Regions from separate parts of the Kitasatospora sp. NPDC088346 genome, predicted to be linked through region 2. Evidence: predicted binding sites of a transcription regulator. Region 2 holds the regulator's gene; the other holds the start of a gene.
What was found. The regulator HrcA, encoded in region 2, represses chaperone genes, less so after heat shock. The targets are predictions, from matches to a motif close to TTNGCACTCNGNNNNNCNGAGTGCNAA.
Positions count from the first base shown of each region.

Region 1: groL (chaperonin GroEL) is a predicted target of HrcA. The motif match lies at 6,668-6,694, and genes of this name have one in related genera.

Region 1 is NZ_JBIURH010000004.1:257,771-273,496, reverse strand. It holds gene ACIOFR_RS09005 (DUF3263 domain-containing protein) at 36-263, shown strand; gene otsB (trehalose-phosphatase) at 364-1,224, shown strand; gene ACIOFR_RS08995 (trehalose-6-phosphate synthase) at 1,228-2,697, opposite strand; gene ACIOFR_RS08990 (glucosyl-3-phosphoglycerate synthase) at 2,765-3,751, opposite strand; SAM riboswitch class I at 3,943-4,086, shown strand; gene thrC (threonine synthase) at 4,104-5,378, shown strand; gene ACIOFR_RS08980 (MoaD/ThiS family protein) at 5,416-5,694, shown strand; gene ACIOFR_RS08975 (cold-shock protein) at 6,302-6,508, shown strand; gene groL (chaperonin GroEL) at 6,817-8,439, shown strand; gene ACIOFR_RS08965 (Uma2 family endonuclease) at 8,637-9,221, shown strand; gene ACIOFR_RS08960 (hypothetical protein) at 9,241-9,597, shown strand; gene ACIOFR_RS08955 (HD domain-containing protein) at 9,622-10,260, opposite strand; gene ACIOFR_RS08950 (PadR family transcriptional regulator) at 10,352-10,699, shown strand; gene ACIOFR_RS08945 (hypothetical protein) at 10,696-11,628, shown strand; gene ACIOFR_RS08940 (copper homeostasis protein CutC) at 11,695-12,381, shown strand; gene ACIOFR_RS08935 (HelD family protein) at 12,459-14,552, opposite strand; gene ACIOFR_RS08930 (hypothetical protein) at 14,941-15,162, shown strand; gene ACIOFR_RS08925 (DNA repair helicase XPB) at 15,205-15,726, opposite strand, start outside.
Region 2 is NZ_JBIURH010000001.1:130,069-145,794, reverse strand. It holds gene ACIOFR_RS00610 (PDZ domain-containing protein) at 1-2,427, opposite strand, end outside; gene ACIOFR_RS00605 (16S rRNA (uracil(1498)-N(3))-methyltransferase) at 2,575-3,324, opposite strand; gene dnaJ (molecular chaperone DnaJ) at 3,457-4,599, opposite strand; gene hrcA (heat-inducible transcriptional repressor HrcA) at 4,671-5,750, opposite strand; gene htpX (zinc metalloprotease HtpX) at 5,983-6,903, shown strand; gene ACIOFR_RS00585 (hypothetical protein) at 6,950-7,534, shown strand; gene ACIOFR_RS00580 (DUF3097 domain-containing protein) at 7,595-8,422, shown strand; gene ACIOFR_RS00575 (class I SAM-dependent methyltransferase) at 8,567-9,430, shown strand; gene ACIOFR_RS00570 (helix-turn-helix domain-containing protein) at 9,642-10,571, shown strand; gene ACIOFR_RS00565 (spore-associated protein A) at 10,640-11,083, shown strand; gene hemW (radical SAM family heme chaperone HemW) at 11,114-12,343, opposite strand; gene ACIOFR_RS00555 (AMP-dependent synthetase/ligase) at 12,414-14,312, opposite strand; gene ACIOFR_RS00550 (ABC transporter ATP-binding protein) at 14,598-15,726, shown strand, end outside.

The DNA.
Region 1 (15,726 bases), on a different contig from region 2:
GCGGGCAGAATGACACCTCGTAAGCGGAGGTGACCATGGCTGAGCTGAGTGAGCGCGATCGCGCGGTGCTGGCGCTGGAGGCGCGGGCCTGGCGGACGGCCGGCGCCAAGGAGCGGGCCGTCCGGGAGGAGCTGGGCATCTCCGGCACCCGGTACTACCAGCTGCTCAACGCGCTGCTCGACCGGCCGGAGGCGCTCGCCCACGCACCGGTGCTGGTCAACCGCCTCCGGCGGATCCGGCAGGCCCGGCGCGACGCGCGCTGAGGCGGGCGGGTCGTGGCGGCCTGGCGCGGGCGGGTCGCGTCCGCCGGGCGCGGGCGCGCGGGCAGGCATCGGCCCGGCGGGTCTGGGTACGGTCGTGGGCATGGGTATGCCTGAGAACGTGACGCCCCGGACCGCCGCGGGCCGGGAGGGGCTGGCCGCGCTGCTGGCCGAGCCCGGGCGGGGCGCGGTGGGGCTGGACTTCGACGGGACGCTGGCGCCGATCGTCGCCGACCCGGAGCGGGCCCGGGCGCACCCCGGGGTGGTGCCCGCGCTCGCCGCGCTGGCGCCGCTGGTCGGTTCCGTGGTGGTGGTGACCGGGCGGCCCGCCGCACTGGCGGTGGAGTACGGCGGCTTCGCCGGCGTCCCCGGGCTCGAACACCTGACCGTCCTGGGGCACTACGGTGCCGAGCGCTGGGACGCCCGCACCGGGCGGATCACCGCCCCCGAGCCGCCCGCGGGGGTGGCGGCGGTCCGCGCGGAGCTGCCCGCCGTGCTGGCCCGGGCCGGCGCACCCGACGGCACCTGGACCGAGGACAAGGGGCGCGCGCTGGCCGTGCACACCCGGCGCACCGACCGGCCGGAGGAGGCGCTGGAGCTGCTGCGCGGGCCCCTCGACGAGCTCGCGGCCGCGCACGGCCTGATGGTCGAGCCGGGCCGGATGGTGCTGGAGCTGCGCCCGCCGGGGGTGGACAAGGGCGCGGCGCTGACCGCCTTCCTCACCGAGCGGGAGCTGCGGACGGTGCTGTACGCCGGCGACGACCTCGGCGACCTGCCCGCGTACGCGGCCGTGGAACGGCGCCGCGCCGAGGGCCTGGCCGGTCTGCTGGTGTGCAGCGCGCCGGACGGCGGCGAGGCCCCGGTCCGCGACCTCGCCGACCGGGCGGACCTGGTGGTCCCCGGCCCCGCCGGCGTGGTCGCACTGCTCGCCGCCCTCGCGGGCCGGCTCGGCCGAGCGCGTTGAGGCTCAGCCGAGGGCGTCGAGCTGGTCCAGGAACCACTGCTGCGGGGGCAGCGCGGTGGCCGCGGCGGCCAGCCGCTTGGTGCGGTCGGCACGCTCGCCCCGCGGCATGGTCAGGCCCCGGTGCAGGGCCTCGGCGGTGGCGACGACGTCGTACGGGTTGACGGTGATCGCGTCCTCGGCGAGCTCGGCGAACGCGCCGGCCTCGCGGGAGAGGACGAGCGCGCACCCGTCGTCGGAGACCACCGGGATCTCCTTGGCGACCAGGTTCATGCCGTCCCGGATCGGGTTGACCAGGGCGACGTCGGCGAGCCGGTAGGCGGCCAGCGAGCGCGGGAAGTCGTCGTTGACGTGCAGGATCAGCGGCTGCCAGGCGGGGGTGCCGAACTCGTCGTTGATCTCGTGCGCGATGCGCTGCACGGCGGCGGTGTACTCGCGGTACTCGGGCAGGTCGTGCCGGGACGGGTAGGCGAACGCGATGTGCACCACCCGGTCCTGCCACTCGGGCCTGGTCCGCAGCAGGTGCCGGTAGGCGAGCAGGCCGCGGACGATGTTCTTGCTGAGCTCGGTGCGGTCGACCCGGACGACCGTCCGGCGGTCACCGACGGCCTCCCGGAGCGCGGCGAGCCGGGCGTCCACGTCGGGCCGGTGGGCGCGCTCGCGCAGGAAGTCGGCGTCGGCGCCCAGGCCGTGCACGCCGAGCCGGGTGGTGCGGCCGGCGTGCGTCACGGTGAGGGCGTCGCGGTCGACCTCGGCGCCGAGCAGGTCGGCGCAGCAGTCGGCGAAGGCCAGCGCCCAGCGGCGGGTGAGGAAGCCGGCCCGGTCGGCGCCCAGGATGCCGGTGAGGACGGCGGTGCCCACGTCGTCGGGCAGCATCCGGTAGTACTCGGGCGGAGCCCAGGGGGTGTGCGAGAAGTGGCCGATCCGAAGGTCCGGGCGCAGCGCCCGGAGCAGGTCCGGGGCCAGCGACAGGTGGTAGTCCTGGATCAGCACGGCGGCGCCGGGCGCGGCCTCGGCCGCCAGGGCCCGGGCGAAGGCGGTGTTGTACGCGGTGTAGGACTCCCACTCGCGGCGGAAGCGGTCGTCGAAGACGGGCGAGACCGGGGTGTCGTAGAGCAGGTGGTGGACGAACCAGAGGGTCGAGTTGGCCACGCCGTTGTAGGCGCGGGCGAAGGTGCCGGGATCGATGTCCAGCATCCGGACGGCCTGTCCGCCGACGTCGAAGCCGCCGAGGTCGAGCCGGCCGTCGGGGGACTGCCGGGCGGCCGTCCGGTCGGCCTCGCCGAGCGCGGCGCAGACCCAGACGGCACTGGGGTCGTCGATCGCGGAGAGGCCGGAGACCAGGCCGCCACCCCCTCTGCGCAGGGTCAGCGAACCGTCGTCCTCGCTGCTGAAGGACACCGGGCCGCGGTTGGAGGCCACCAGGATCGGGGCGGCGCCGGGCTGATTCGAACGTGCGGACGCGTGATCGGCCATACTGCCAAGCTTGCCGCGACACCCCGGGCGCAAACCACTCGGCGCGGTGGCCGGGCGCGCCGCGCGGTCACGGGAACAGTCGCCGGTACTCGGGGACGGTGTGCATCGGCGGGCGTTCCACGGCGCCGACGGGATGGGTGTGGGCGGTGAAGCCGCGGGTCTGCGGGTCGCGGGAGAACTGGGTGAGCAGCGGGTGCACCAGGCCGTCCCCGGCCTTCAGCCGGTGGGTGCGGTCCAGCCTCTCCAGGGCGGTGCGGTAGATGGTGGCGGCCATCCGGCCGAGCGCCTGGCCGTCCTGGTGGCGGTGGTGCCGGACACCGACGTCGACCTGCGCCAGCGCGTCCAGGCCGACCGTGTCCAGGGCGTCCACCAGCAGGCCGAGCTCGACGCCGTAGCCGGTCGGGAACGGCAGCCGCTCCAGCAGGGAACGGCGGGCCGCGTACTCGCCGCCGAGCGGCTGGACGAAGCCGGCCAGCTGCGGCCAGTGCAGGTTGAGCAGCGGGCGGGCGACGAGCTCGGTGACCCGGCCGCCGCCGGCCGGGACGACCGCGCCCTCGGTCTCCAGCGGCCGGTCGTACATGGCCTTGACCAGCTGGATCCCGGGATCGGTGAGCAGCGGGCCGATGATGCCGGTGACGAAGGCCGGGTCGAACTCGCGCAGGTCGGCGTCGATGAAGCAGACGATCGCGCCGCGGGTGGTGAGCAGGGAGCGCCAGAGCACCTCGCCCTTGCCGGGCTCGGCGGGCAGCCGCGGCAGTATCGCGTCCCGGTGCACCACCCGCGCGCCGGCCTTCGCGGCCCGTTCGGCGGTGCGGTCCACCGAGCCGGAGTCGACCACCACCAGCTCGTCCACCAGCGGCAGCCGCTCCATCAGCTCCTCGCGGATCGCCGAGACGATCTCGCCCACGGTCGGCTCCTCGTCCAGGGCGGGCAGCACCACGCTGACCGTGCCCGCCCGCCCCGCGGCGCGCTTCGCGGCGAGCAGTGCGTCGACCGGGCGCTCGCCCGCCGCCCAGGAGCGGCGGCGCAGCCAGGACGCCACCTCGGGCAGCACGTCGGGCCGGGGCTGGTCGGGCAAGGTCTGCTCCTTGTAATGGGCGACGCCGTCTCGGGTGTCGGACGCCATGAGGTGGTACCGGGGCCTTCGGATACAGTCTTGGTAATGCGATCCGACCTTCGCACGTCGGGGTGGGTCGCCGTGCACGACCACAAACGCGCTGCCGGTTCCAACACCGCGCGCCACATTGCTCATCCAGAGGGACTGAGGGAACGGCCCGTCGACGTCCCGGCAACCTTCCCGTCCGGCTGACCGACCGTCAGGTCGGGGCTCCGGCGGGACAGGTGCCAATTCCGTCCTGTGGCGCGCCCGCGTCACGGGGAAGATGAGGAGAGAGGCCTCCGCCATCATGGCTACCGCTACCCCTGTCGCCGTCGACCTCGGCCCCGCCGCCGCGCTGTCCTGTCGCGAGTGCGGCGCCCGCACCCCGCTCGGCCCGAGCTTCGCCTGTGTGGAGTGCTTCGGTCCGCTGGAGATCGCCTACGACTTCGGCTCGTACGAGGCCGAGGAGCTGCGCAAGCGGATCGAGTCCGGACCGGCCTCCATCTGGCGTTACGCCCCGCTGCTGCCCGTCCCGGCCGACGTCGCCTCCAAGCCCAACCTGAACCCCGGCTGGACCCCGCTGGTCAAGGCGGACAACCTCGGCCGCGAACTCGGCTTCACCGCCCAGCTGCACGTCAAGGACGACTCCGGCAACCCGACCCACTCCTTCAAGGACCGGGTGGTCGCCTGCGCCATCGAGGCGGCGCGCGCCTTCGACTTCACCACCCTGTCCTGCTCCTCGACCGGCAACCTGGCCGGTGCGGTGGGTGCGGCGGCGGCCCGGGCCGGTTTCAAGTCCTGCGTGTTCATCCCGCACGACCTGGAGCAGGGCAAGGTCGTGATGGCCGGTGTCTACGGCGGCGAGCTGGTCGGCATCCAGGGCAACTACGACGACGTGAACCGCTTCTGCTCCGAGCTGATCGGCGACCCGGCCGGCGAGGGCTGGGGCTTCGTCAACGTCAACCTCCGCCCGTACTACGGCGAGGGCTCCAAGACGCTGGCGTACGAGATCTGCGAGCAGCTCGGCTGGCGGCTGCCGGAGCAGATCGTCATCCCGATCGCCTCGGGCTCCCAGCTCACGAAGATCGACAAGGGTCTGCAGGAGCTGATCAAGCTGGGCCTGGTCGAGGACCGCCCGTACCGGATCTTCGGGGCCCAGGCCGAGGGCTGCTCCCCGGTCTCCGCCGCCTTCAAGGCCGGCCACGACGTGATCCGCCCGGTCAAGCCCGACACCATCGCCAAGTCGCTGGCGATCGGCAACCCGGCCGACGGCCCGTACGTGCTGGACATCGCCCGCCGCACCGGCGGCGCCGTCGAGGACGTCACCGACGCCGAGGTCGTCGAGGCGATCAAGCTGCTGGCCCGCACCGAGGGGATCTTCGCCGAGACCGCGGGCGGCGTGACCGTCGGCGTGCTCAAGAAGCTGGTCGAGACCGGGCAGTTGGACCCGACCAGGGAGACCGTCGCGATCAACACCGGCGACGGCCTGAAGACCCTGGACGCCGTCTCCGATGCCGGGCTGACCGCCACCATCCGGCCGACCCTGGAGTCCTTCCGCGCCGCCGGCCTCGCCTCCGCCTGAGCCCCCACCACCACCCCGCAGCAAGGAGTAGACGCCCATGAGCGCCACCGTCCGCATCCCCACCATCCTGCGCACCTACACCGGCGGTTCGGCCGAGGTGGCCGCCGAGGGCTCCACCCTGGCCGAGGTGATCGGCGACCTGGAGCGGAACCACCCGGGCATCGCGGCCCGGATCCTGGACGACGCCGGCCAGCTGCGGCGATTCGTCAACGTGTACGTGAATGACGACGACGTGCGATTCGACGGCGGCCTGCAGACCGCGGTCAAGGACGGCGCCGCCGTCTCCATCATCCCGGCCGTGGCCGGCGGCTGCTGACCTCGGCCGACGCCCCTCGCCGGGCACTTCCCCGGCACTTCCCGCGGGGCTGCTAGCACGCCTGAGCCGTCGCCAGGAACGGAATGCGGAAATTCCGGTCCCGGCGACGGCTCCCGGCGTTGCCGGCGGACATTTGCGCACGTGGCTGGGTATAGAGTGCGGGGCAACGGGGCATTCGAGGCCGATTCGAGCGAGCCTGTCCCCGTCCTCCGGTCGGGTACGCAGCGCCTGTCCGTGCACTGAGGCCGGTGCGGCGGAGCGCGGCCGGGAACTGTCAGGCCGCCGTCAGAATTATTTCGGCGATTTGCGCCGTTGGTCCCCGATGTCCGGCGTCAATTGCACACAAGTGCCGCTTTCATCCCGTCATATCCCCTGCGGCCCGTAGCATTTGCCCAAAAGTGGGGCCTGTTGCAGAGGGCGCATGTCCGGATACATTCAGCCGCGGTCGACGCATTCACCCGCGTTCCGGTTCCCCTTTCGGGCCCGGCGCGGTGGTCTGCGGCGTGCACGGCTGCGCCCAGGGGGGTTCCCGGGCCGGCCTTCCAGACCTCTGGACCCGCACCCTGCGGGTCCGTGAAGGGCCAGCACAGCACAAGGGGAGTTCGGAATGGCTCAGGGCACCGTCAAGTGGTTCAACGCCGAGAAGGGCTACGGCTTCATCGCGGTCGACGGTGGTGCGGACGTGTTCGTCCACTACAGCGCGATCCAGATGGACGGCTACCGCACCCTCGAAGAGGGCCAGCGGGTCGAGTTCGAGATCTCCCAGGGGCAGAAGGGTCCGCAGGCGGACATGGTCCGCGCGCTGGTTGCGTGACCTCTTCGACCTGCGGAGCCTCGGTTCGGTCAACGAGCTGGCGGCCACAGATCACCGGCAGCAGGCCCGTACGGCATCCCCGTGCGGGCCTGCCGCCATGTTCGGGGACACCCCGCGATCGGGCTTGCACTCGCCACCCGAGAGTGCTAATCATTGGCGTTAGCACTCTCGGTACGAGAGTGACAAACGGATCGGGTCGGTGAGGCCTCCCGGGAGCGGTAGGGGACAGGACCCCCGCTCGCAGGGCCGTCCGTCGCGGGCACCCTTCGGTCCGATGCAGTCGATCGCGTCCCGGAGGACCACTTCACATGGCAAAGATCATCGCGTTTGACGAGGAAGCTCGCCGCGGCCTTGAGCGCGGGATGAACCAGCTTGCCGACGCCGTCAAGGTGACGCTTGGCCCCAAGGGCCGCAACGTCGTCCTTGAGAAGAAGTGGGGCGCCCCCACGATCACCAACGACGGTGTCTCCATCGCCAAGGAGATCGAGCTCGAGGACCCCTACGAGAAGATCGGCGCGGAGCTCGTCAAGGAGGTCGCGAAGAAGACCGACGACGTCGCGGGTGACGGCACCACCACCGCCACCGTGCTCGCCCAGGCCCTGGTCAAGGAAGGCCTGCGCAACGTCGCGGCCGGCGCCAACCCGATGGCCCTGAAGCGCGGCATCGAGAAGGCCGTCGCGGCCGTCTCCGACCAGCTGCTCGCCCAGGCCAAGGACGTGGAGACCAAGGAGCAGATCGCCTCCACCGCCTCCATCTCGGCCGCCGACACCCAGATCGGCGAGCTCATCGCCGAGGCGATGGACAAGGTCGGCAAGGAAGGCGTCATCACCGTCGAGGAGAGCAACACCTTCGGTCTGGAGCTGGAGCTCACCGAGGGCATGCGCTTCGACAAGGGCTACATCTCGGCCTACTTCGCCACCGACCTGGAGCGGATGGAGGCCTCCTTCGAGGACCCCTACATCCTGATCGCCAACTCCAAGATCAGCTCGGTCAAGGACCTCCTCCCGCTGCTGGAGAAGGTCATGCAGAGCGGCAAGCCGCTCGTCATCATCGCCGAGGACGTCGAGGGCGAGGCCCTGTCGACCCTGGTCGTGAACAAGATCCGTGGCACCTTCAAGTCCGTCGCCGTCAAGGCCCCGGGCTTCGGTGACCGCCGCAAGGCCATGCTCGGCGACATCGCCATCCTCACCGGTGGCACCGTCATCTCCGAGGAGGTCGGCCTCAAGCTGGAGAACGCCGGCGTCGACCTGCTGGGCACCGCCCGCAAGGTGGTCATCACCAAGGACGAGACCACCATCGTCGACGGTGGCGGCGACAGCGACCAGGTCGCCGGCCGCGTGAACCAGATCCGCGCCGAGATCGAGAACAGCGACTCGGACTACGACCGCGAGAAGCTCCAGGAGCGCCTCGCCAAGCTGGCCGGCGGCGTCGCCGTCATCAAGGCCGGCGCGGCCACCGAGGTGGAGCTCAAGGAGCGCAAGCACCGCATCGAGGACGCCGTCCGCAACGCGAAGGCCGCCGTCGAGGAGGGCATCGTCGCCGGTGGTGGCGTCGCGCTGCTGCAGGCCGGTGTCGCCTTCGACAAGCTGGAGCTCGACGGCGACGAGGCCACCGGTGCCAACATCGTCCGCGTGGCGCTGGAGGCCCCGATCAAGCAGATCGCGACCAACGCCGGCCTCGAGGGCGGTGTCGTGGTGGAGAAGGTCCGCAACCTCCCCGCCGGTCACGGCCTGAACGCCGCCACCAACGAGTACGTCGACCTCATCGCCGCGGGCATCATCGACCCGGCCAAGGTCACCCGCTCCGCGCTGCAGAACGCCGCCTCCATCGCGGCGCTCTTCCTCACCACCGAGGCCGTCATCGCCGACAAGCCCGAGAAGGCCGGCGCGCCGGCCGGCGGCGGCATGCCGGGCGGTGACATGGACTTCTGATCCTCCTTCGAGGATCGGCGAGTTCCGATCGTCCGCGAGGGCGGTCTCCCCACGGGGAGGCCGCCCTCGCGGCGTTCTCGCCCCCGGTCACCCGATCGTGCGACGCTGGGCGCATGAAGGGTCCCGGCGCCTCGGAGCGCGGCTACGGTGAGGGCGAGCAGCGTCATGCGACAGAAGGGGGGACGGCGGTGACCGCGATGGCCGTGGAGTCGGAACGGGAGTGGACCTACCTGCTGGACACCTGGAGGGAACTGGACGTCCCGGAGGGCTGGCGCGCCGAGATCGAGGAAGGGCAGATCGTCTTGGTGCCACCGCCCGGCAAGGGCCACAACCTGATCGCTGGTGAGGTGCATGACGCCCTGGTGCGCTGCCTCCCTCCGGAGATCGGCGCCTATCAGACCCTCGGAGTCGAGATCGTGCAGTCGGAGCGGATCTACGTCCCGGACCTGGTGGTCGTGGACAAGGAGCTCCTCAAGCAGCCGGACCGCGGCGACGCGGACCCGGTCGACGCCTCCGAGATCCTGCTGGCCGTCGAGATCACCTCCGCCGGCAACGCACGGCACGACCGCACCAGGAAGCTCTGGGCCTACGCCCACGCACCCGTCCCGCACTACCTGCTGATCGACCGCTTCGACGAGCACGGCCCGACCGTCACGCTGTTCTCGGAGCCGGTCAACGGTGCCTACCGGCGGAGCCTGCGCACGCCCTTCGGCAAGCCGGTCTCCCTGCCGGAGCCGTTCGGGGCCGAGCTGGTGACCGACGGGTTCCCGGGGCCGCGCTGAGCTGCGGGACAATGGGCGGATGGCCAGTCCTGAGATCGAAGCCGCACTGCACAGCGCCCGGGCGCTGATCCTCGCCGACCTGACCGCCCGCGACGTCGCGGACGCCGCCGTGGTGTCCCTGGTCGAGGACGCCGTGACGCACCGCCGCTGGTGGCTGGAGCAGTGGCCGGACGGCACCGAGTTCGTGCTCGGGCTGGTCGCCCAGGACGTCCAGGACGCGCTGCTGGAGGCGTACGGCCGCTGGCCGCTGTGCGAGGCCTGCGCCGGGGACGGCGACCCGCACGCGCTGAGCGTGGAACCCGAGCTCGGACCGGACCCGCGCTGGGTGTGCGGCAAGGAGGGCCTTATCGTCGCGCCGGTCGGGAAGCTGACCTGACCGTGCTGGGCCGGCCTGGCCGGGTCAGCCTTCGAGGGTCCTGAGCTCGGCCGCCAGGTTGGCGCGCGCGGCGGCGTCGAAGCGTGCCCGGGCGGCCTCGGTGCGGTACAGCGCGGGCAGCTCCAGCAACTGGCGCAGGACCGTCGCCCGGCCCGCCCGGAAGGCGTCCTCGGGAACGAAGCCGTACTCCTCGCGGACGGCGGCCGCGTACGCCGCGTACTGCTCGGGCGAGCCGCCGAGCACGGCCAGGTCGGCGTCGCAGAGCACCTCGCCGTTGCGGTCCCCGGCCTCGGGGGCGTGCGTGACGGTGAGCCTCACCAGCCGGGCCACCTCCTCGACCAGCGGCTCGGCCAGCCCGGCCTCGCGCAGCGCCCGGACCGCCAGGGTCGCGCTGCGCTCCTCGTTCTCGGAGCGGTCCGGCCGGTAGACGGCGTCGTGGAACCAGGCCGCCAGCCGGACGGCGTCCGGGTCCGCGGCCTGCGCGGCGAGCGCGTCCGCGTGGTCGAGCACCGCCCGCAGGTGGTCGGTGGTGTGGTAGCGGCGCTGCGGTTCGGCCCAGCGCCCCAGCAGGTCCCGGCCGTACGGCTGCGGGTCCACGGTCGCGCCGCAGCGGCGCAGCAGGTCGTTCCAGCGGTCCAGCAGGTCGGCGGTCATGGCGCCCATTGTGGCCCGGCGCGGCGACGGTCCGTCAGGGAGGGCCGGGTTTCTCGAATCGCCTGACGGTATATACCGACGACCGGTATATATGGGCGACATGACAGAACGTTCGATCCAGGAGCCCACGCTGCTCCTGCTCACCGCCCTCGCCGACGCGCCCCGGCACGGCTACGCGCTGATCCAGGAGATCGCCGTCATCTCCGGCGGCCGCGTCCGGATGCGGGCCGGCACGCTGTACGGCGCGCTCGACCGGTTGCTCGGGCAGGGCCTGATCCGGGTCGAGAGCGACGAGGTGGTGGACGGCCGGGCCCGCCGTACCTACGCGCTCAGCGACTCCGGCCGGGCGGTGCTGGCCGCCGAGGCCGAGCGCCTGCGGGCCGTCGCGGCCGAGGCCGAGCGGCGGCTCGCGGTCGTCCGTCCCCGACTGAACGGAGCCTTCGCATGAGCGACCGCACACTCGACGCCGTGCTGCGGCTCTACCCGCGCGCCTACCGTGCCGACCGGGGCGCCGAACTCGCCGAGGTCTACGACTCGTTGGCCGCCGGGACGGGCCGCCTGGGCCGGGCCCGCGAGCTGGCCGGGCTGGCCGGCCACGGCCTGCGGCTGCGGGCCGGGCTGACCTCCGGCGGCCTGCCCGGGCAGCTGATCGCGGCGGCGGTGCCGTTCGTGGTCGGGGCCGGGCTCGGCCGGCAGGCCGGCGCGGCGTGGCGGATGGCGCCGTACGACTTCGCCTGGCACGGGCAGTTGCGCTGGTGGTGGGTCGGCCTCCCCGTCGTCTGGGCGGTGGCCCTGGTGGCCGGGCTGGCCGGGCGCTGGGTGGCGGCGCGCTGGATCGCGGTGGCCGCGACCGTTGCCGGGATCGTGCTGGAGGTCGGCTGGGCCACCCAGAGCCCGGCGTTCCAGCACCTGCCGCTGTCGGTCTACCTCGCACAGGCCGTCCGGGCCTCGCTGGGCCTCGCGGTCTGGCTGGTGCTGCTGCTCCCGGCGCCGGCGGACCTGCTCGGCGGGCGGGTGCGCCGGGCGGTGCCCACCGTCCTCGCGGGCGTCGCGGTGGCGCTGCTGCTCACGGTGGGCGGGAAGGTCGTTGACACGCACCTGCTCTGGGACCCGAGCTGGCACCCCTACCGGCTCGCGCTGGTGGCGCTGCCGCTGCTGGGCCTGGCCCGCGGCCGGGTGCTGCCGGCCGCGGCGGCGATCGGCGCGCTGCCGCTGCTGATCGACGACAACCTCTGGTACTGGATCGACCTGGAGCTCGGCGGTGCCCGCCGGGTGGCGGGCTACCTGGTGTTCGTGATCCTGGCGATGGTCTGGGCCCGGTGGCTCCGGCGCCGGCACGAGGCCCGGCTGTCGCACCGGCCGCCGACGGCGGACTGAACGGGCGGTCGGGTGACTGCCCGCGGGGGCTCGCCGAGGTGGCGGGGGGTGTGGCAAGGTAGCCGCATGTCTAGACCAATCTTCGAAGTCATCGCGCTGACCGCGCAGGATGCCCAGGCCGCCGCAGCCGGCGGCGCCGACCGCCTCGAACTGGTCACGGACATGGCCGCCGACGGCCTCACCCCGGCGGTGGCGGACTTCGCCGCGATCCGCGCCGCCGTCGACCTCCCGCTGCGCGTCATGCTGCGCATCCGGGACGGCTTCACCCCCGGCGGCCTGGACGAGCTGCTCGCCCGGGCCGCCGCCCTGCGCGCCGAGGGCGCCGAGGAGTTCGTCCTGGGCTTCCTGACCGCGGACGGCCGGCTCGACCTGCCCGCGACCCGCGCCGTCGCCGAGGCGGTGGCCGGCTGCCGCTGGACCTTCCACCGCGCCATCGACCACAGCGCCGACCGCGCGGCGCTGCGCGCCGACCTCGCCGACCTCCCCGGCCTGGACACCTACCTCACCTCCGGCGCCGCCGCGGGCGTCTCGCACGGGCAGCACGTCCTGGAGGGCGAGTTGGCCAAGGCGGGCGAGCCCGGCTACCGGCAGCGGATCCTGGTCGGGGGCGGCCTGCGGGCCGAGCACGTCCCCGGGCTGCGGGCGGCCGGCTTCGACGCGTTCCACATCGGCGGAGCCGTCCGCACCGACGACTGGCACACCCCGGTCGACGCGGCGAAGGTCGCCGAGTGGCGGGCCCTGATCGACGCCTGAGGGCGTCCGGGAGGCGGGGGTCGCGGTCGGCGGACCGCGGCCCCCTTCTTCCCACCCGCTCCGTCACGCCCGCGTCCTCATGACCGCAGCTGCTCGGGCAGCGGCTCGCTGTGCAGCACGGTCAGCCCGGACACCGCCCGGGTCAGTGCCACGTACAGCCGGCGCAGTCCGGTCCGCTCGTCCGGCTCCCCGGCGACCACCGCGGCCGGCTCGTCCAGCACCACGTAGTCGTACTCCAGGCCCTTGGCGAGCGAGGCCGGGACGAGGGTCAGCCGGGCGTCGGCCGTGGTCTCGGTGCCCGGGTCGAGGAACGGCAGGCCGGCCGCGGTCAGCGCCTCGGCCAGCAGGGGGATCCGGGCGTCCGCCGCGATCAGGCCGGTCGACCCCTCCAGGGCGAGCGTCCCGCGGCAGGCCGCCACCACCGACTCCAGCAGACCGTCCGGAACGTGACGGACCGCCAGGGAGTCGGGCAGTTCGCGGACCGAGGACGCCGGCGCCAGGCCCGGGGCGATCGAGGGCAGCAGCCGGGAGGCGTAGACGATCACCTCCTCCGGGACCCGGAAGCCCTGGGTCAGCTCCTCGACGTGGGCCCCCGCCTTGCCCAGGTGGTGCAGCGCCTCCGGCCAACTCCCCGTCGCCCAGGGCGTGGTGCCCTGGGCCAGGTCGCCCAGGACGGTGGCCGAGCCGGTCGAGCAGCGCCGGCCGACCGCGCGGTACTGCATCGGCGAGAGGTCCTGCGCCTCGTCCAGCACCACGTGGCCCAGCGAGGGCGTGCGCTGGACCAGGTCGAAGGCCTCGTCCACGAGGACCGCGTCCGCGGCCGACCAGCGGGCGGACTTCACCGAGCGCGGCGGCCGCGCCCAGCGGATCAGCTCCTGCTCCTCGGGGCTCAGGATCCCCTCGGCGCACTCGGCGAGGAAGGCCGCGTCGGCGAGCAGCCGGTGCACCAGCCGGACCGGGTCGACCGCCGGCCAGCAGGCCCGGACCACGGCCTTCACGGCGGGGGTGCGGGCCACCGCGTCCTGCACCCGGTCGTCCGGGGCCTCGCCGCCCTGCTCCATCTTCACCAGGACGGCGTGTGCGATCCGCTGCGGCAGCGCCTCGGCGGCCGCGCCGTAGCGGATCCCGCGGCGCTGCAACTCCTCGATGATCTCGACGAGTTCGTAGGCCGGGACGCGCCAGCGCCGGGAGCCGCGGACCACCACGCAGGGCTCGGCCGGCAGGCTGATCCCGGCCCGTACGGCCCGCTGGAGCACCTCGGCCATCCGGGCGTCGCCCTTGACCGTCGCCGCGGCCGCCGAGTCCTCGCCGCGCACCTCGACCCGGCCGACCAGGTCCTGGACGGTGGCCTGGGCGACGTCCACCTCGCCGAGCGCGGGCAGCACCTGCTCGATGTAGTGCAGGAACGAGCGGTTCGGGCCGATCACCAGGGTGCCGGTGCGGGCGAGCCGCTCGCGGTGCGCGTACAGCAGGTAGGCGACCCGGTGCAGGCCCACGGCGGTCTTCCCGGTGCCGGGCGCGCCCTGGACGCAGACCGTGCCGGAGACGTCGGTCCGGACGATCTCGTCCTGCTCGGGCTGGATGGTCGCCACGATGTCCCGCATCGGGCCGACGCGGGGCTTCTCGATCTCGGCGGCGAGCAGGGCCGAGCGGGTCTCGGTCTCGGTCGGGTCGGTCAGGTGCTCGTCCTCGTAGGCGGTCAGCTCGCCGCCGGTGTAGCCGAACCGGCGCCGCCGCTCGACGTCCAGCGGCTCCTTGCGGCTGGCCCGGTAGAACGGCTGGGAGACCGGCGCGCGCCAGTCGATCACCATCGGGTCGCCGTCCGCGTCGTGCACGTGCCGGCGGCCGATGTAGAACCGCTCCCCGCCGGCGGCCTCCTCCCCGCCGGCGGCCTCCTCCTCGTCGGCCGTCGGCGAGGAGGGGGCCGCGCCGACCGGGTGGAGGTAGTCGAGGCGGCCGAAGAACAGCGGGGTGTGCGCCAGGTCGGCCAGCGCGGCGATCCGCAGCTCGATCTGGTTGCGCAGGACGGCGGCGGACACCCAGGTGCCCGTGACGTCCCGCAGGTCGAGCGATTCGACGTCCTCGCGCATCGCGCGCAGCGCCGCCCGGGAGGCGGCCAGGTGGTCCCGCTCACGGCGCAGCGGATCGTCGGTGGGGGTGGGAGATGGCACAGCGAACCTTCCCGGCTGCCTGGTGCCCGTCGCACGGAACGGCGGGGCGGGCAGGGCAGTGCAGCGGACTTGTCGGAGCTCACGGTGGAGGGGGTACCGCCGGTTGCCGACCGGTCGGGACCTCCCACGGCTGCCGACGACGGGCACCACGGTTCGGGAGGGGGCAGACCGGAGAGCATAGACCCGCTCACCGGGCGGCGCGAATCAATTCACCGTGCGCCGGCCTCCCCCGCGCGGCGCACGAGCCCGGCCCGCGCGCCGTACGACCCGGACCCGCGCCCCCGAGAGCCCCAGGGCTCCGCGTACGCCGGAAGGACGACCTCGGCCCCCCTGACTACGGTCTTCGGACTGATGCCGTTCGTATGGCCGAAAACCTACTGTTGAAGGCATGAGCACCGTACACATCACGGCGCCCCGGGCCGCGGCTTCCGCCCGCCGGGCGCGCACGTCCGAGAACTCCGTCCCCGGTCCCCGGGTCGCCGCCGGCGCGACCTCGGCCACCGGGCCCCGCCGTCACCGGCCGATGACCACGGCCGTCCGCAACGTCGGCATCCTGCTGGACACCGCCGCCCGGGTGGTCTTCCTCGGCCGGGACGGCGTCCGCTTCTGACCCGGCGGCCGGCCCGTCGGTCACCCGGGTCGGGCCGGTCGGTCACACGTCGTCGGCGTCGATGATCCGGTAGGCGTAGCCCTGCTCGGCCAGGAACCGCTGCCGGTGGGCGGCGAAGTCCTGGTCGACGGTGTCCCGGGCGACCACCGAGTAGAAGTGCGCCGAGTGCCCGTCCGCCTTGGGGCGCAGCACCCGGCCGAGGCGCTGGGCCTCCTCCTGGCGCGAGCCGAAGGTGCCGGAGACCTGGATGGCCACCGTCGCCTCCGGCAGGTCGATCGAGAAGTTGGCGACCTTGGAGACGACCAGCACGCTGATCTCCTTGGTCCGGAAGGCCTCGAACAGCTTCTCCCGCTGGGCGTTGCTGGTCTCGCCCTTGATCACGGGGGCGTCCAGCACCTCGCCCAGTTCGTCCAGCTGGTCGATGTACTGCCCGATGACCAGGGTCTGGTCGCCCGCGTGTTTGCGGACCAGCGACTCCACCACGCGGCGCTTGGTCGCGGTGGTGGAACAGAAGCGGTACTTGTCCTCCGGCTCGGCGGTCGCGTAGGTGAGCCGCTCGGAGTC
Region 2 (15,726 bases):
GGGGCGGACGGCCGCGCCGGGCGCCGTCAGCGGGGAGCGGGCCCGCGGGTCGGAGGACTCGCCGGGCAGGATCCGGGCGACCCGCCAGACGTCCCCGTCCCGGACCAGGTCCGCGCCGAGCAGGCCCTGCAGGCGGGCCTCCTCGGCACCCGGGCCCGGGCCGCGCACGTAGGCGTGCGAGGTGCCGAGCTCGCCGACCGTCTCCCAGAGCAGGTCCTCCAGGTCGTCGTGGGTGCCGACCCGCTCGACCAGCGGCCGGTAGCGGGCCAGCACGCCGGTCCAGTCGACGCCGTTCATGTCGGCGCGCCAGAAGTTGTCCCGCATCAGGCGGCCGTTCTCGTCGAACATCTGGCGCCACTCGGCGGCCGGGTCGACGGTGACGCGCACCCGGGCGAGGTCGACGTCCAGGTCGTCGTCCTCGCCGGCCTTGCTGTCGGCCGGGAGCACCCGCAGCCGGCCCTCGTCCAGCACCGCGAGCCGGGTGCCGTCGCCGCTCACGGCGTACCCGTCGACACCGGCGACGAGCTCCTCGGCACGGCGCTTGGCGAAGTCGAAGCGCTCCAGGGCCGGGCGGGGGTGGACGTCCTCCAGCGAGGCGGCGTTGTCGCCCAGCTCGCCGAGCAGCGGCACCCTCGTCCACAGCACCCCGTCCTTGGTGGCGTGCAGGCTGCCGAACTGGCCGCCCTCCACCGGGAACGGGATGATCCGGTCGGCGATGCCCTCCAGGTCGACCCGGGTGACCGGGGCCGCGTCCTCGTTCTTCTCGCCGTCCTTGCCCTCGGCACCGGCCTTGGCGCCGCGGGCGTCCTCGGCCTCCCCGCCGACCGGCCGGCCGGCCCGCTGCGGACCGAACGGTGACGGGGTGTCGGCCGCCAGCGTCAGCAGGTAGGGCCGGGTGCCGGTCGGGAAGGACAGGTCGAAGACGTGCGAGTCGTAGACCGGGTCGAAGTTGCGGACCGACAGGAAGGCCAGGTGCTTGCCGTCCGCGGTGAAGGCCGGCGAGTAGTCGGCGAACCGCTGCGGGGTGGCCTCGGCGACCGTGCGGTCCGACAGGTCGGCCAGCATGATCTGGCGCAGGCTCCACGGGCCGAGCACCGGCTGCGACCAGGCCAGCCAGCCCGAGTCCGGGCTGAACACCAGGCCGCTGACCTCGCCGTCGCCGCTGCGGACCAGCTCGTGCACCTCGCCGTCGGCGAGCGAGACCAGCAGCAGCCGGCCGTCGTGCGAGGCGGCGGCCAGGAGCTTCCCGTCGGGCGACACCGCCAGGTCGAGCACCCGGCCGAGCCGTCCGGCGGCGAACCGGCGGCGCTCGGTGCCCAGCACGGCGGGCGCGAACTCGATCGCGTCGTCGCCCTCGGCGTCGGTCACCCAGACCGCGCCCTGCTCGCCGTCCGCGCCCGGGACGACCCGGGCGAGCCGGGCGCGGGCGCCCGGGGTCTGCTCCAGCAGCCGGGCCGGGCCCTCCCGGTGGGTGAGCCAGTGCACGCTGCCGCGCACGACCACGGCGCTGGCCCGCCCGGTGCGGTCCGGGGCCACCGTCTCCAACTGCCCGGCGGCCGGGGTGGGGTGGGGCTGGCGGTCGGTCCGCGGTCCGGCCGGGCGGACGTCCAGCCGGCGCGGTTCGGCGCCGTCCAGGTCGTCCAGCAGCCAGAGGTCGCCGCCGCTGTGCCAGATCACCCGGGTGCCGTCGGTGGTCGCGTTGCGGGCGTAGAACGCGTTGTCGCTGTGGCGGCGCAGATCGGAGCCGTCCGGCAGGCTGGAGTACAGCTGCCCGGTGCCCTCGTGGTCGGAGATGAACGCGACCCGGGACGCCGGCCCGGAGCCCACCCAGAGCGGGGACTCGATGTTGCCGTCCAGCTCCCGGTGCAGCCGCTCGAACTCCTGGGAGCCGATCCAGAGTTTGCCCGCGGTGCCGCCCCGGTAGCGCTTCCACCAGGCCGGCTCGCGGCTGATCGCGGAGAGCAGCAGCGTGCGGTCCCCGTCCGGCTCGAAGGCCAGCCCGCCGATCGGGCCGTACGGGAGCCGGGTGGGTTCGCCGCCGTCGAGCGGCACGGCGAAGGCCCAGGACCGCCGGATGGTGGCCTGCCCGGCGGTGGTGGTGGCGATCGGGCGGCCGTCCGCCGTCCAGCCGCGCAGCATGGTGTACGGGTTGCCCCAGTGGGTGAGCCGCCGGGCCGGGCCGCCGTCCACCGGGGCCACGTGGATCTCCGGGGCGCCGTCCCGGGTCGAGGTCCAGGCCACCAGCCGGCCGTCCGGCGAGAACCGGGGGCGCCGCACCGGCACCTGATCGGCGGTCAGCCGCCAGGCCCGGCCGCCCTCGACCGGGGCAAGCCAGATGTCGTCCTCGGCGACGAAGGTGACGAGGTCACCGTGGAGGTGCGGGTGGCGCAGGTAGGCGCTCGCGGGGGTGCTCTCTGGTTCGGTCACGACAGCCACCCTAGGCACGGCCCAGGGGGGCGGCCAAGGGTTTCTTCGAGGGCGAACCCCCGGCGTCCGGTCCCGGTTCCCCGGCCGGCGCCGGGCCGGCGGCCGGTGTCAGGCCCAGCCGGCCGTTGTCAGGCCCAGGGGGCGTTGTCAGGCCCAGCGGCCGGTGCGGCCGAGCAGCAGGGCCCCGGCGGCGACCCCGGCGGTCGAGGTCCGCAGCACGGAGCTGCCCAGCCGGTGCGGCCGGGCGCCGGCCTCGGCGAAGGCGGCCAGCTCCTCGGGGGCGACCCCGCCCTCCGGACCGACCACCAGCAGGATGTCCCCGCCGCCCGGCAGCGCGGCGGTGGCCAGCGGCTCGGCGCCGTCCTCGTGCAGCACCGCGGCGAGCTCGGCCCGCCCGAGCAGCGGGACGAGCTGACGCGTGGTCACCAGGTCGCGCACCTCGGGGAAGCGCAGCCGGCGGGACTGCTTGCCGGCCTCCCGGGCGGTGGCCCGCCACTTGGCGAGGGCCTTGGCGCCACGCTCGCCCTTCCACTGGGTGATGCAGCGGTTCGCCGCCCACGGGATCACCACGTCGACGCCGACCTCGGTCATGGTCTCCACCGCGAGCTCGCCCCGGTCGCCTTTGGGCAGCGCCTGGACCACCACGATCCGCGGGCTGGGCTCCGGCTCCCGCCGCACGGCGTCCACCGTCACGTCCAGCGCGTCCTTGCCGTGCACGGCCGTGACCGTGCCGTCCACGCCGAGGCCCAGGCCGTCCGCCAGGGTGACGGCCTCGCCGGGCTCCAGCCGCTTGACCGCCGCCGCGTGCCGCCCCTCCGGGCCGTCCAGCCGGACCACCGAGCCGGGTCCGGCGGCGTCCAGCACCGCGGTCTCGACGACGAACACGGGCGCGGTCATGAACCAAACCTCCGGTAGATCTGTCGGTGCCCGGCGGCCTGCGCCGGCGGCCGGGTCGGGCGCGGGCGACCGCGGCCACGCGTGAGGGGCGCCGGGGTGACCCCGACGCCCCCGGAGGCGGTGAGCCCTCGGTCAGCGACCGTTGAACGCGTCCTTCAGGCGGGAGAACAGCCCCTGCTGCCCGGGGGCGAAGTGCCCGGCCGGGCGCTCCTCGCCGCGCAGCACCGCCAGCCGGCGCAGCAGGTCCTCCTGCTCGGGGTCGAGCTTGGTGGGCGTCTGCACCTCGACATGCACTATCAGGTCGCCCCGGCCGCCGCCGCGCAGGTGCGTGATGCCCCGCCCGTGCAGCGGGATCGACTGGCCGGACTGGGTGCCGGGCCGGATGTCGACCTCCTCCAGCCCGTCCAGGGTCTGCAGCGGCACCTGGGTGCCGAGCGAGGCCGCCGTCATCGGGATGGTGACCGTGCAGTGCAGGTCGTCGCCGCGGCGCTGGAACGTCGGGTGGGTGGTCTCGGCGATCTCCACGTACAGGTCGCCGGCGGGGCCGCCGCCGGGGCCGACCTCGCCCTCGCCCGCCAGCTGGATCCGGGTGCCGTTGTCGACACCCGCCGGGATCTTGACGGTGAGGGTGCGGCGGGCGCGGACCCGGCCGTCGCCGGCGCACTCCGGGCACGGGGTCGGCACCACGGTGCCGAAGCCCTGGCACTGCGGGCAGGGGCGGGAGGTCATGACCTGGCCCAGGAAGGACCGGGTGACCTGGGAGACCTCGCCCTTGCCGCGGCACATGTCACAGGTCTGCGCGGACGTGCCGGGGGCCGCGCCCTCGCCGCTGCAGGTGGTGCAGGTGACGGCCGTGTCGACCTGGAGCTCCTTGGTGGTGCCGAACGCGGCCTCCTCCAGGGTGATCTCCAGCCGGATCATGGCGTCCTGGCCGCGCCGGGTGCGCGAGCGCGGTCCGCGCTGGCCGCCGGCGGCGCCGAAGAAGGCGTCCATGATGTCGGAGAAGCCGAACCCGGCCGCCCCGAAGCCGCCCGCGCCGCCGCCACCGCCGCCGTTGGGCGACAGCGGGTCCCCGCCGAGGTCGTAGACCTGACGCTTCGCGGGGTCGGAGAGCACCTCGTAGGCGGCGTTGATCTCCTTGAACCGCTCCTGCGTCTTCGGGTCCGGGTTGACGTCCGGGTGCAGTTCGCGCGCGAGGCGTCGGAACGCCTTCTTGATCTCGTCCTGACCCGCGTCACGTCGGACGCCGAGTACCGCGTAGTAGTCCGTGGCCACCAAATGCTCCGGTTTGTTCCGCCTCTAGAAGTGCTTGCGACTGCTGCGCGCCGTCCTGCGGCGCGTTGTTCCTACGACTCGGCCAGGATCTGGCCCACGTACCGTGCCACCGCTCGCACCGCCCCCATTGTGCCCGGGTAATCCATCCGGGTCGGACCGATCACCCCGAGCTTTGCCACGCTCTGGTCGCCCGAACCGTAACCGACCGAGACGACGGAGGTGGAATTGAGCCCCTCGTACGCGTTCTCGTGGCCGATCCGGACCGTCATCGTGGCGTCCGCCGTCTCACCCAGCAGGCGCAACAGCACCACCTGTTCCTCCAGTGCCTCCAGCACCGGCCGGATGGTCAGCGGGAAGTCGTGTCCGAAGCGGGTCAGGTTGGCGGTGCCCGCCAGCATGATCCGCTCCTCGTTCTGCTCGGCCAGCGTCTCGAACAGGGTGGCCAGCACCGTACTGACGGCCGGCCGGTCCCCCGCCTCGAAGGCGGCCGGGAGGTCCTCCAGCGCCGTCGGCACCTCGGGCAGCGGTCGGCCCACGGCCTTCGCGTTCAGCTTGGTCCGCAGGTCCGCCAGGACGGTGTCGCCGACCGAGCCGGGGCAGTCGACGATCCGCTGCTCGACCCGGCCGGTGTTGGTGATCAGGACCAGCATCACCTTGGCCGGGGTCAGCTGGACCAGTTCGATGTGCCGGACGGTGGAGCGGGTCAGCGAGGGGTACTGGACCACCGCGACCTGCCGGGTGAGCTGCGCGAGCAGCCGCACCGTGCGGGCCACCACGTCGTCCAGGTCGACCGCGCCCTCCAGGAAGTGCCGGATCGCCCGGCGCTCCGGGCTGGTCATCGGCTTGACCTCGGCCAGCCGGTCGACGAACAGCCGGTAGCCCTTGTCGGTGGGGATCCGCCCGGCGCTGGTGTGCGGCTGCTGGATGAAGCCCTCCTCCTCCAGCGCCGCCATGTCGTTGCGCACGGTGGCCGGGGAGACCCCCAGGCTGTGCCGCTCGACCAGCGCCTTGGAGCCGACCGGCTCCTCGGTCCCGACGTAGTCCTGGACGATCGCCCTGAGCACCGCCAGCCTGCGGTCGTCCAGCGGGCGGCTGACGGGGCGGTGCTCCACCGCGCGGGCAGGATCGACGGAACGGGGCTCGTCGACCATGGGCACGCACCTCCGTCTTCGTCCGTTGAGCTGTTGAGTGTCCGATATCTGGCACTCCGGCAGGCAGAGTGCCAGAACCTTACCTGCCAGTGTAAGGCCCGGGTCCGACGGCAGGAACGGGCCGCCCCGGTGATCCTGCCCGCATTGCCGGGGCGGCAGGCACCTGCGTGTGGTGCCCGGGGGCGCCCCGAGTGGCAGCATCGGAGGCGAGCGCGCGAGCGAAGGAGCGGCGATGTCGACTTCAGGGCAGCACTCCCGGTTCGCCCCGGACCGGGGCCTGACCGGCCGGATGGTCACCACGATGTTCCTGATCGGCCTGGTGTACGTGGGCTTCACCGGCCTGCTGATCGTCCTGTTCCGAGGGGCCTGGCCGCTGGTCGTCCTGGTCTCCGGCGGACTGTTCGTGGCCCAGTTCTGGTTCAGCGACAAGATCACCGAGCGGGCGATGGGCGCCCACGAGGTGAGCCCCGAGCAGTACCCCCAGCTGCACGGAACCGTCGACCGGCTCTGCGCCCTGGCCGACATGCCCAAGCCCCGGGTCGCGGTGGCCGACAACCCCATGCCGAACGCCTTCGCCACCGGCCGCAAGCCGGAGAAGTCCGTGGTCTGCGTCACCACCGGGCTGCTGCGCCGGCTGGAGCCGGAGGAACTGGAGGGCGTCCTCGCGCACGAGCTCTCGCACGTCGCGCACCGGGACGTGGCGGTGATGACCATCGCGGGCTTCCTCGGCGTCCTGGCCGGCGCGATGACCAGGATCGCCTTCTACAGCGGCATGATGGGCGGCAACCGCAACAGCAACGACAGCAACACCGCCATCGCGATGATCATCATTCCGCTGGTCAGCATGGTGGTCTACGCCCTCAGCTTCCTGCTCACCCGGCTGCTCTCGCGCTACCGGGAGCTGGCCGCCGACCGCGCCGCCGCCCAGCTCACCGGCCGGCCGAGCGCGCTCGCCTCCGCCCTCACCAAGGTGACCGGCCAGATCGCCGCGATCCCCACCCGGGACCTGCGCCAGGCGCAGGCCTACAACGCCTTCTACTTCGCACCGGCGCTCAGCGCCCGGGACGCCGCCACCCAGCTGCTGTCCACCCACCCGTCGCTGGAGCAGCGGCTGGCGCAGCTGGCGAAGATCTCCGCCGAGCTCGGCCGGTGACCCGCCGGGCCCGGCCGGCGGGGACCATCCAGCAGAGGAGCCGCACGTGGGATTCCTGGACGCGCTGTTCGGCCGCAGCAAGCCCGTCAGACCCGACCTCGACCAGCTCTTCGGGGTGCCCTCGGCCGCGCTGACCCTGGAGGCGGCCGCCGCCTTCCGACCGACCGGCCTGGGCTCGGTCTGCTTCGCCGCCGTCGAGGGCGGCGCCTTCGCCGAGGTGGAGCAGCAGGTCAGGGCGCTGCTCGACGCCGACACCCCGAACGGCGGGGTGCCGGTGGAGGCCTCCCAGGACGACTACGGCTACTCCTGGCTGCTCGCCCGGCACTCCCCCGAGCAGCTGCCCGAGCTGGTGAACGACCTGCACGCGGTCAACAGCGAGCTGGAGGCCAACGGGTTCGGCCCGCAGCTGCTCTGCTCGCTGGTGGGCTTCCGCAACGCCGCCGGGCAGCCGCTGGCGCTGGTGTACCTGTACAAGCGCGGTTCGTTCTATCCGTTCGCCCCGATGCCGGGCGGCGGCGAGAAGCGCAACTCCCCGCTGGAGCTCCAGGTGAAGGCGGCGCTCGGCAACGACCTGCGGCTGGAGCAGGACCTGAGCCGCTGGTTCCCGGTCTGGGGCGCCCCCGGCCTGTGACCGGGCCGCGCCCGGCCGGGCCGCGGGGTGACGGCGCGTCGGATTCCGTATAGTCCCGGCATGCGCAGCAGGGAGTACGGACCGGACCTGACCCCGCCGTGGAAGCGGCAGCAACCCGCCCCCGAGGTGGCGGCCGATCGCGACCTGGTGGTCGAGGAGGCCGCGACCGGGTTCTGCGGGGCCGTGGTGCGGTGCGAGAAGACCGCGGAGGGGGTGACCGTCACCCTGGAGGACCGGTTCGGCAGGCACCGGGTCTTCCCGCTGACGCCGCGCGGCTTCCTGCTGGAGGGCCGGGTGGTCACCCTGGTGCGGCCGGCCGGTCCGGCCCCCGCCCGCGGGCCCGGGGTGACGGCCTCCGGGTCGGTCGCGGTGCCGGGCGTCCGGGCACGGGTGGCGCGTGAGTCGCGGATCTACGTCGAGGGGCGGCACGACGCCGAACTGGTCGAGCGGGTCTGGGGCGACGACCTGCGGATCGAGGGCGTGGTGGTGGAGTACCTGGAGGGCGTGGACGACCTGCCGGCGATCGTCGCCGCCTTCCGGCCCGGTCCCGGCCGGCGGCTCGGCGTGCTGGTGGACCACCTGCTGCCCGGCACCAAGGAGCACCGGATCGCCGGGCAGGTGAGCGGCGACGCGGTGCTGGTCGTCGGGCACCCGTACGTCGACGTCTGGCAGGCGGTCAAGGCCTCCAGCATGGGCATCCCGGGCTGGCCCGAGGTCCCGCGCGGGGAGGGGTGGAAGGAGGGCGTCTGCCGCCGCCTCGGCTGGCCGGTGGACACCCCGGCGGCATGGAAGCGGATCCTCGCCTCGGTGAACTCCTACAAGGACCTCGACCCCGCCCTGCTGGGCCGGGTCGAGGAGCTGATCGACTTCGTGACCCAGCCGGCCTGAACCGGCCCCGCCCGACCCGGCCCGACCCGGCTCGGCCCAGCGGCCGCCGGCCGCCGTCCGGGGCGCGGCGGCGGACCGCCGCATACGCTGGTGGTGTCCCGCAGTCTGCGCGCACCGGGCTCCCCGGGGCGGACGGGAGGACCGATGGCCACCGACCGGCCGAACCCCGCACCGTACGCACCCCCCGCGCCGCCCGGACACCCCGCGCCGCCCGGAGCGTACGGCCGGGAGCTCTTCGAGCCCGGCGCCCCGGGCGAGGCCGAGCGGATCGACTACGGCGCCATCGCCTACGACGCCTTCACCAGGGCCCGGCTGCTGGCCCTCGGCGCCCGCCCGGGGCTGCGCTGCCTGGACGTGGGCGCCGGCACGGGCACGGTGTCGCGCTGGCTGGCCGAGCAGGTCGGCGCCGAGGTGCTGGCCGTCGACCGGGACCCGCGCTTCGTCGAGCCGTACGCCGGGCCCCGGCTGCGCACCCTGGCCGCCGACGTCACCTCGGCGGACTTCGACCCCGGCCGCTTCGACCTGGTGCACGCCCGGTTCCTGCTGATGCACCTGCCCGACAGCCGCCGCACGATCGCCCGCCTCGCCCGGCTGCTGGTCCCCGGCGGGCGGCTCGTCCTCGGCGACGCGGTCGACCTCACCACCGCCGGGGCGCCGGACAGCCCGTACCGCCTGGCGATGCGGGCGATGTGGCGCGGCCTGCGGGAGTCCATCGGTACGGACGTGGGGTGGACGCCCGAGTACCCCGCGCGGCTGCGCGGGGCGGGGCTGACCGGGGTGGGTGCCGAGGTGCACGTCCCGCCGCTGACGCCGGGCGCGCCGATCACCGCCTTCTGGCTGGACACCTGGCGGCGGATGCGCGGGCCGATGCTCGCCACCGGCCTGGTCGACGAGAGGACCCTGGCGGCGGCCGAGCGCGACCTCGCCTCGCCGGAGTTCGCGGACCTCTCCCCCGGCATGATCACCGCCTGGGGCGAGCGGCCCCGGGGCGGCCACGAGGAGGACTGACCGCCCGGATGCCGCCCGGGGCGGCCCCGGCGCCCTTCCGACGGGCGTCCGGCCCCGCAACCGGCGGGTGGGTTTTCGGACGGATGTCCACGAACGGCCCTGCGCCGGGGGTCCGGCTCCGGCCAAGGCGGGCGTTCGGGCAGGCACCGACCCCTCCCTCTTGAGAGCGTGAGCATGCCAAACCTGTCCGCTTCGACAGTGGGGGTACGACATGCGAACAGAACAGGGATCGACCGGAGCCGGGGGCGTGTGGGAGCTGGTCGTGGGGCGGCCGGAGCCCCGGCTGCGGGAGCACATCCTGGGCTATCGCGGCTTCCGGCAGGATCTGCGCCAACCCCGCCGGCGGCTCGAGGTGCCGACCGACGTCCTGACGCTGATCATCGGGTTCGAGGCCCCGATGCGGCTGTTCGACGCGGTCACGGGCCGCTCGCGCGGGTCGCTCGTCTCGTCGGTGGCCGGCCTGCACCGCACGGCGTCCATCGGCGAGCACGGCGGGCGGATGCACGGCGTGGCGGTCTCGCTGACGCCGCAGGGCGCCTACGCCGTCCTCGGGCCGGTGGCCGCCGAGCTGGCGTCCCGGTGGGCCGACCTGGGCGAGGTGCTCGGCCGGCCGGCCCGAGAACTGGTGGACCGACTGGCCGAGGCCCCCGGGTGGACCCTGCGGTTCGCGCTGCTGGACGCCTTCTTCACCGCCCGGCTCACCGCAGGCCACGGCTGGGACCGGGAGGTCCAGCTGGCCTGGGACGGGCTGCGCCGGTCGGCCGGCACCGTCCCGGTCGGCCGGCTCGCCGCACGGAGCGACTGGAGCCTGCGCACGCTCCAGACCCGGTTCCGCGCGCAGGTCGGCCTGCCGCCCAAGCAGGTGGCCCAGATCCTGCGCCTGCAACGGACCCTGGCGGCGTTCGTCAGGCGCCCCGAGCTGACCGGGGCCGAGGTCGCGGCCCTGTGCGGCTACTACGACCAGGCGCACCTGGACCGCACCTTCCGCTCGATGGTCGGCTGCTCCCCCGGCACGTTCTTCGGCCACCGGGCCGCCCTGACGGGGGCCGAGCCGGCCGACCGGCTGGCGGACCGGATCACCAGCGCGGTGCTGCCCGACCGGCTGCTTTCGCCTTCGTACAAGACCTCGCACGGGCGGTGAGACGAGTCTTGGTCCGGGCCACGAGGCCCGCACATCCACGGACCACGGACTCGACAGGGAGAACCGACATGACCGCACGCACGGACAGCCGTACCCGACGCCCCGGCGGCCTGGTGGCGAAGGCGATGCTCGGGGCGGCCGCGCTGACCGCGCTGGCGACCGTCCCGGCCGGCGCCGCCGAGCAGCAGATCCTCTCGGCGCCCTACAACGGCGCCTGCGGGTCCGGCTACGGGGTGGTCAACTCCGCGCCGGTCGGCGAGGGCACGATCTACCTGACCTACAACAGCTCCAACGGCTACAACTGTGCCGTGACGGTCCGCAGGAACGACGGGACCAAGCCCTGGATGTCGGTCAAGATCTCCCAGGGCGAGGACCCGGGCTGGGCAAGCACCGACGAGGGCTACTTCGGCGGCTACGCCGGGCCGGTGTACGTCTACGGCAAGGGCCACTGCATCGACTGGTTCGGCGCGATCGGCACCGCGACGATGATCGTCAACGACACCAACTGCTGAGCCCCGGGCCCGCCCGGACGGAGCCGCGGCTCAGTCCACCAGGTCCCGCACCACCCCGTCGGCCAGCAGGCGGCCGCGCAGGGTGAGGGCGGCCCGGCCGTCCGCGTGGGCGGCCGGGTCCAGCAGGCCGTCGGCCAGCGCGCGGTCGGCGGCCCGCAGGCCGTCCGGGGTGAGCAGGGTCAGCGGGCAGCCGTCGACCAGCCGCAGCTCCAGCAGGATCCGCTCGACCCGGCGGTCCTCGCCGGCCAGCAGTTCCCGGCCCTGGGCCGGGGTGCGGCCCTCGGCCAGCGCCTGCGCGTACGCGGCGGGGTGCTTGGCGTTCCACCAGCGGACCCCGCCGACGTGGCTGTGCGCGCCGGGGCCGGCGCCCCACCAGTCGCCGCCGGTCCAGTAGAGCTCGTTGTGGCGGCAGCGGCCCTCCGGGGTGGTGGCCCAGTTGGAGACCTCGTACCAGGCGTACCCGGCCGCGGCGAGCGCCTGCTCGGCGATCAGGTAGCGGTCGGCGTGCACGTCGTCGTCGATCATGGGAAGCTCGCCTCGCCGGACCCGGGCGGCCAGCTTGGTGCCGTCCTCGACGATCAGCGAGTACGCGGAGACGTGGTCCGGGCCGGCGCCGATCGCGGCGTCCAGGGAGGCCCGCCAGTCGTCGTCGGACTCGCCGGGGGTGCCGTAGATCAGGTCCAGGTTGACGTGCTCGAAGCCGGCCGCCCGCGCCTCGGCCACACAGGCCTGGGGCCGGCCGGGGGTGTGGTGCCGGTCGAGCAGCCGCAGCACGTGCGGCCGGGCGCTCTGCATGCCGAAGGAGATCCGGTTGAAGCCGCCCTCGCGCAACTCGGCCAGGTAGGCGGGGTCGACCGACTCGGGGTTGGCCTCGGTGGTGACCTCGGCGTCCGGCGCCAGGCCGAACTCGTCCCGGATCGCGGCCAGCATCCGCACCAGGTCGCGGGCGGGCAGCAGGGTCGGGGTGCCGCCGCCGAGGAAGACCGTCCGGACCGGCAGCTCGGCGTGGCCCAGCACCCGGCGGGCCAGCCGCACCTCCGCCACCAGGTTGTCCGCATAGGTCTCCTGCGAGGCCACCGTGCCGGACGAGCGCAGCTCGGTCGCGGTGTAGGTGTTGAAGTCGCAGTAGCCGCAGCGGGTGGCGCAGTACGGCACGTGCACGTAGAAGCCGAAGGGCCGCTCCCCCAACCCGGTCAGGGCGTGGGCGGGCAGGGAACCGTCGGACGGCACGGGTTCGCCGTCGGGGAGTGCGGAGGGCATTGCTCCATTGTCCCGTACGGCCCGCACTGCTCGGCGGCAGCGGTCCCGGGCCGTACGGGACGGGGTGGGCTCACGCCTCGACGGTGCCCGCGTACATCTCGGCGACGGCGTCGGCATAGGTCTTCTCGACCACCGGGCGCTTGATCTTCAGGCTCGGGGTGAGCTCACCGTGCTCGATGTCCAGGTCGCGCGGCAGCAACGAGAACTTCTTGATCGTCTGCCAGCGCTGCAGCTCGGTGTTGAGCCGCTGGACGAAGCCCTCGATCAGGGTGTGCACCGACGGATCGGCGACCACCTCGGCGTAGGTCCGGCCCGCCAGGCCGTGCTCGGCGGCCCACGGCATGATCACCGCCTCGTCGAGGCCGATCAGCGCGGTGCAGTAGTTGCGGCCGTTGCCGATCACCAGGATGTTGCTGACGAACGGACAGATCGCCTTGAACTTGCCCTCGACCTCGCTGGGCGCGACGTACTTGCCGCCGGAGGTCTTGAACATGTCCTTCTTGCGGTCGGTGATCCGCAGGTAGCCGTCCTTGTCGAGCTCGCCGATGTCGCCGGTGTGGAACCAGCCGTCCGGCTCCAGCACCTCGGCGGTCTGCTCGGGCAGGTTGTGGTAGCCGCGCATCACCCCGGGGCCGCGCAGCAGGATCTCACCGTCCTCGGCGATCCGGACCTCGGTGCCGGGCAGCGCGGTGCCGACCGTGCCGACCCGGTAGTCCTCGGAGCGGTTGACGGTCGAGCCGGCCGAGGTCTCGGTCAGGCCGTAGCCCTCCAGCACCGGTACGCCCGCGCCCTTGAAGAAGAAGCCGATCTCGGGTGCGAGCGCCGCGCTGCCGGAGACCGCGCCGCGCAGCCGCCCGCCGAAGGCCGCGCGGATCTTCGCGTAGACCAGCCGGTCGGCGATCGCGTGCTGGACCCGCAGACCCAGCGGCGCGGTGTCCTGACCGGTCGCGACCCGGCTCTCCTGGGTGACCCGGGCGTACTCGCGGGCGACGCCCGCCGCCCACATGAAGATCCTGTACTTGGCGCCGCCCTCGGCCCGGGCCCGGCCGGCGATCCCGTTGTAGACCTTCTCGAAGATCCGGGGCGCGGAGGCCATCAGGGTCGGACGGATCACCGGCAGGTTGTGGATGATCCGGTCCACCCGGCCGTCCAGCGCCATCACGTGGCCGGTGGCGATCTGGCCGGAGATCAGGGTCTTGCCGAAGACGTGGGACAGCGGCAGCCACATGAACTGGACGTCCTCGGCGCGCAGCAGCCCGCTCTCCTGCTGCGCCAGGCCCTCGTACGCCCAGCAGTCGTGCACCAGGCGCACGCCCTTGGGGCGGCCGGTGGTGCCCGAGGTGTAGATCAGGGTGGCCAGCTGCTCCTTGTCGATCGCCTCGACGGCCTTGTCGACCGCGTCCGGGTGCTCGGCCAGGTGGGCGGCGCCGCGCTCCTCCAGCTCGGCCAGCGTGAGCACGGTCAGTCCGCCGGTCTCGACCGGGCCGGCCGGGGCGTCGAACAGCACCACGTACTCGAGCGCGGGGAGCTTGTCCTTCTCGGCGACGGTCTTGGCGAGCTGCGCCTCGTTCTCGGCGAACATCGCCTTGCACTGGGCGTTGGCGAGGATGAAGGCCGACTCGTCGGCGTTGGTGCTCGGGTAGACGGTCGTGGTGGCCGCGCCCGCGCACATGTTGCCCAGGTCCGCGATGATCCACTCGATCCGGGTGGAGGAGGAGATCGCGACCCGGTCCTCCGACACGATGCCGAGCGACATCAGACCGGCGGCGGCCGCCTTCACCCGCTCCGCGGTCTGCGCCCAGGTCAGCGAGCGCCACTGCTCGGCGCCGGGAGCCCCGTCCGCCGCGTGCTCGTCGACCGGTGCGGGATACCGGTACGCCTCATGGCCGGGAGTGGCCTCTACCCTGCTGAGGAAGAGGTGTGCCACGGAGGGCGGACGCCGCTCGATCATGGACTGCACGCTGCTCAACGGGGACCTCCGGGGGGCGGGTGGCCAAGGGTGGTAGTGACAGCGACCGTGGGGGGCAGCCGCGTCCGGCCGACTTCTTAACCAGCGAGTAACAAGACGGCAATCAGCAGCCTAGGGGGTACGGAGCCGTTCCGTAAGGGGGTCACGACGGGTGGCACGCCTGCGGTCCGGCAGTGCAAAGGACTGTACAAGCCAGCAGGTTCGGTGCCGAAGAGGCCGGACCCTTGCAGTTCGGAATCAAAAAACGGGGATGCACGGCATCCCGGCGACGACGAGAGTGTCACGGTGCTCATCAGACTGCTCCGGGCCCATCTGAGGCCCTACTCCCGACCCATCCTCCTCCTGGTCCTGCTCCAACTCGTCTCCACCATCGGCATGCTGTACCTGCCCGCGCTGAACGCCGACATCATCGACGACGGCGTGCTCAAGGGCGACACCGGCTACATCCTGCGGATCGGCGGGGTGATGATCGCCGTCTCGCTGGCCCAGGTGGTCTGCTCGATCGGCGCCGTCTACTACGCGGCCCGCACCGCGATGGCGGTCGGCCGGGACATCCGCGCCGCCGTCTTCGACCGGGTGCAGGGCTTCTCGTCCCGCGAGCTCGGCCAGTTCGGCGCCCCCTCGCTGATCACCCGCACCACCAACGACGTCCAGCAGGTCCAGATGCTCACCATGCTGGCCTTCACCCTGATGGTGGCCGCGCCGATCATGTGCGTCGGCGGCGTCGTCATGGCGCTCAGCCTCGACGTGCCGCTCTCCGGCCTGCTGCTGCTGGTCATCCCGCTGCTCGGCGCCGTCGTCCTGGTCCTGATCCGCCGGCTGCGCCCGCAGTTCCGCGGCATGCAGACCCGGATCGACGGGGTCAACCGGATCCTGCGCGAGCAGATCACCGGCATCCGGGTCATCCGGGCCTTCGTCAAGGACGGCCACGAGCAGCGGCGGTTCGGCGCCGCCAACGAGGAACTCGCCGACGTCTCGCTGAAGGTCGGCCGGCTGCTGGCCCTGATGTTCCCGGCCGTGATGGCCGTGGTGAACATCTCCAGCGTCGCGGTGCTGTGGTTCGGCGCGCACCGGATCGACAGCGGCGCGATGCAGATCGGCGCGCTGGGCGCCTTCCTGTCCTACCTGATGCAGATCCTGATGAGCGTGATGATGGCCACCTTCATGTTCATGATGGTGCCGCGCGCCGAGGTCTGCGCCGAGCGGATCCAGGAGGTGCTGGACACCGAGTCCAGCGTCGTCGCGCCCACCGCCCCGGTCACCGAACTGCGCTCGCACGGCCACCTCGAACTGCGCGGCGTCGACTTCCGCTTCCCCGGCGCCGAGGCCTCGGTGCTGCGCGGGATCGACATCACGGCCCGGCCCGGCGAGACCACCGCGGTCATCGGCTCCACCGGCAGCGGCAAGTCCACCC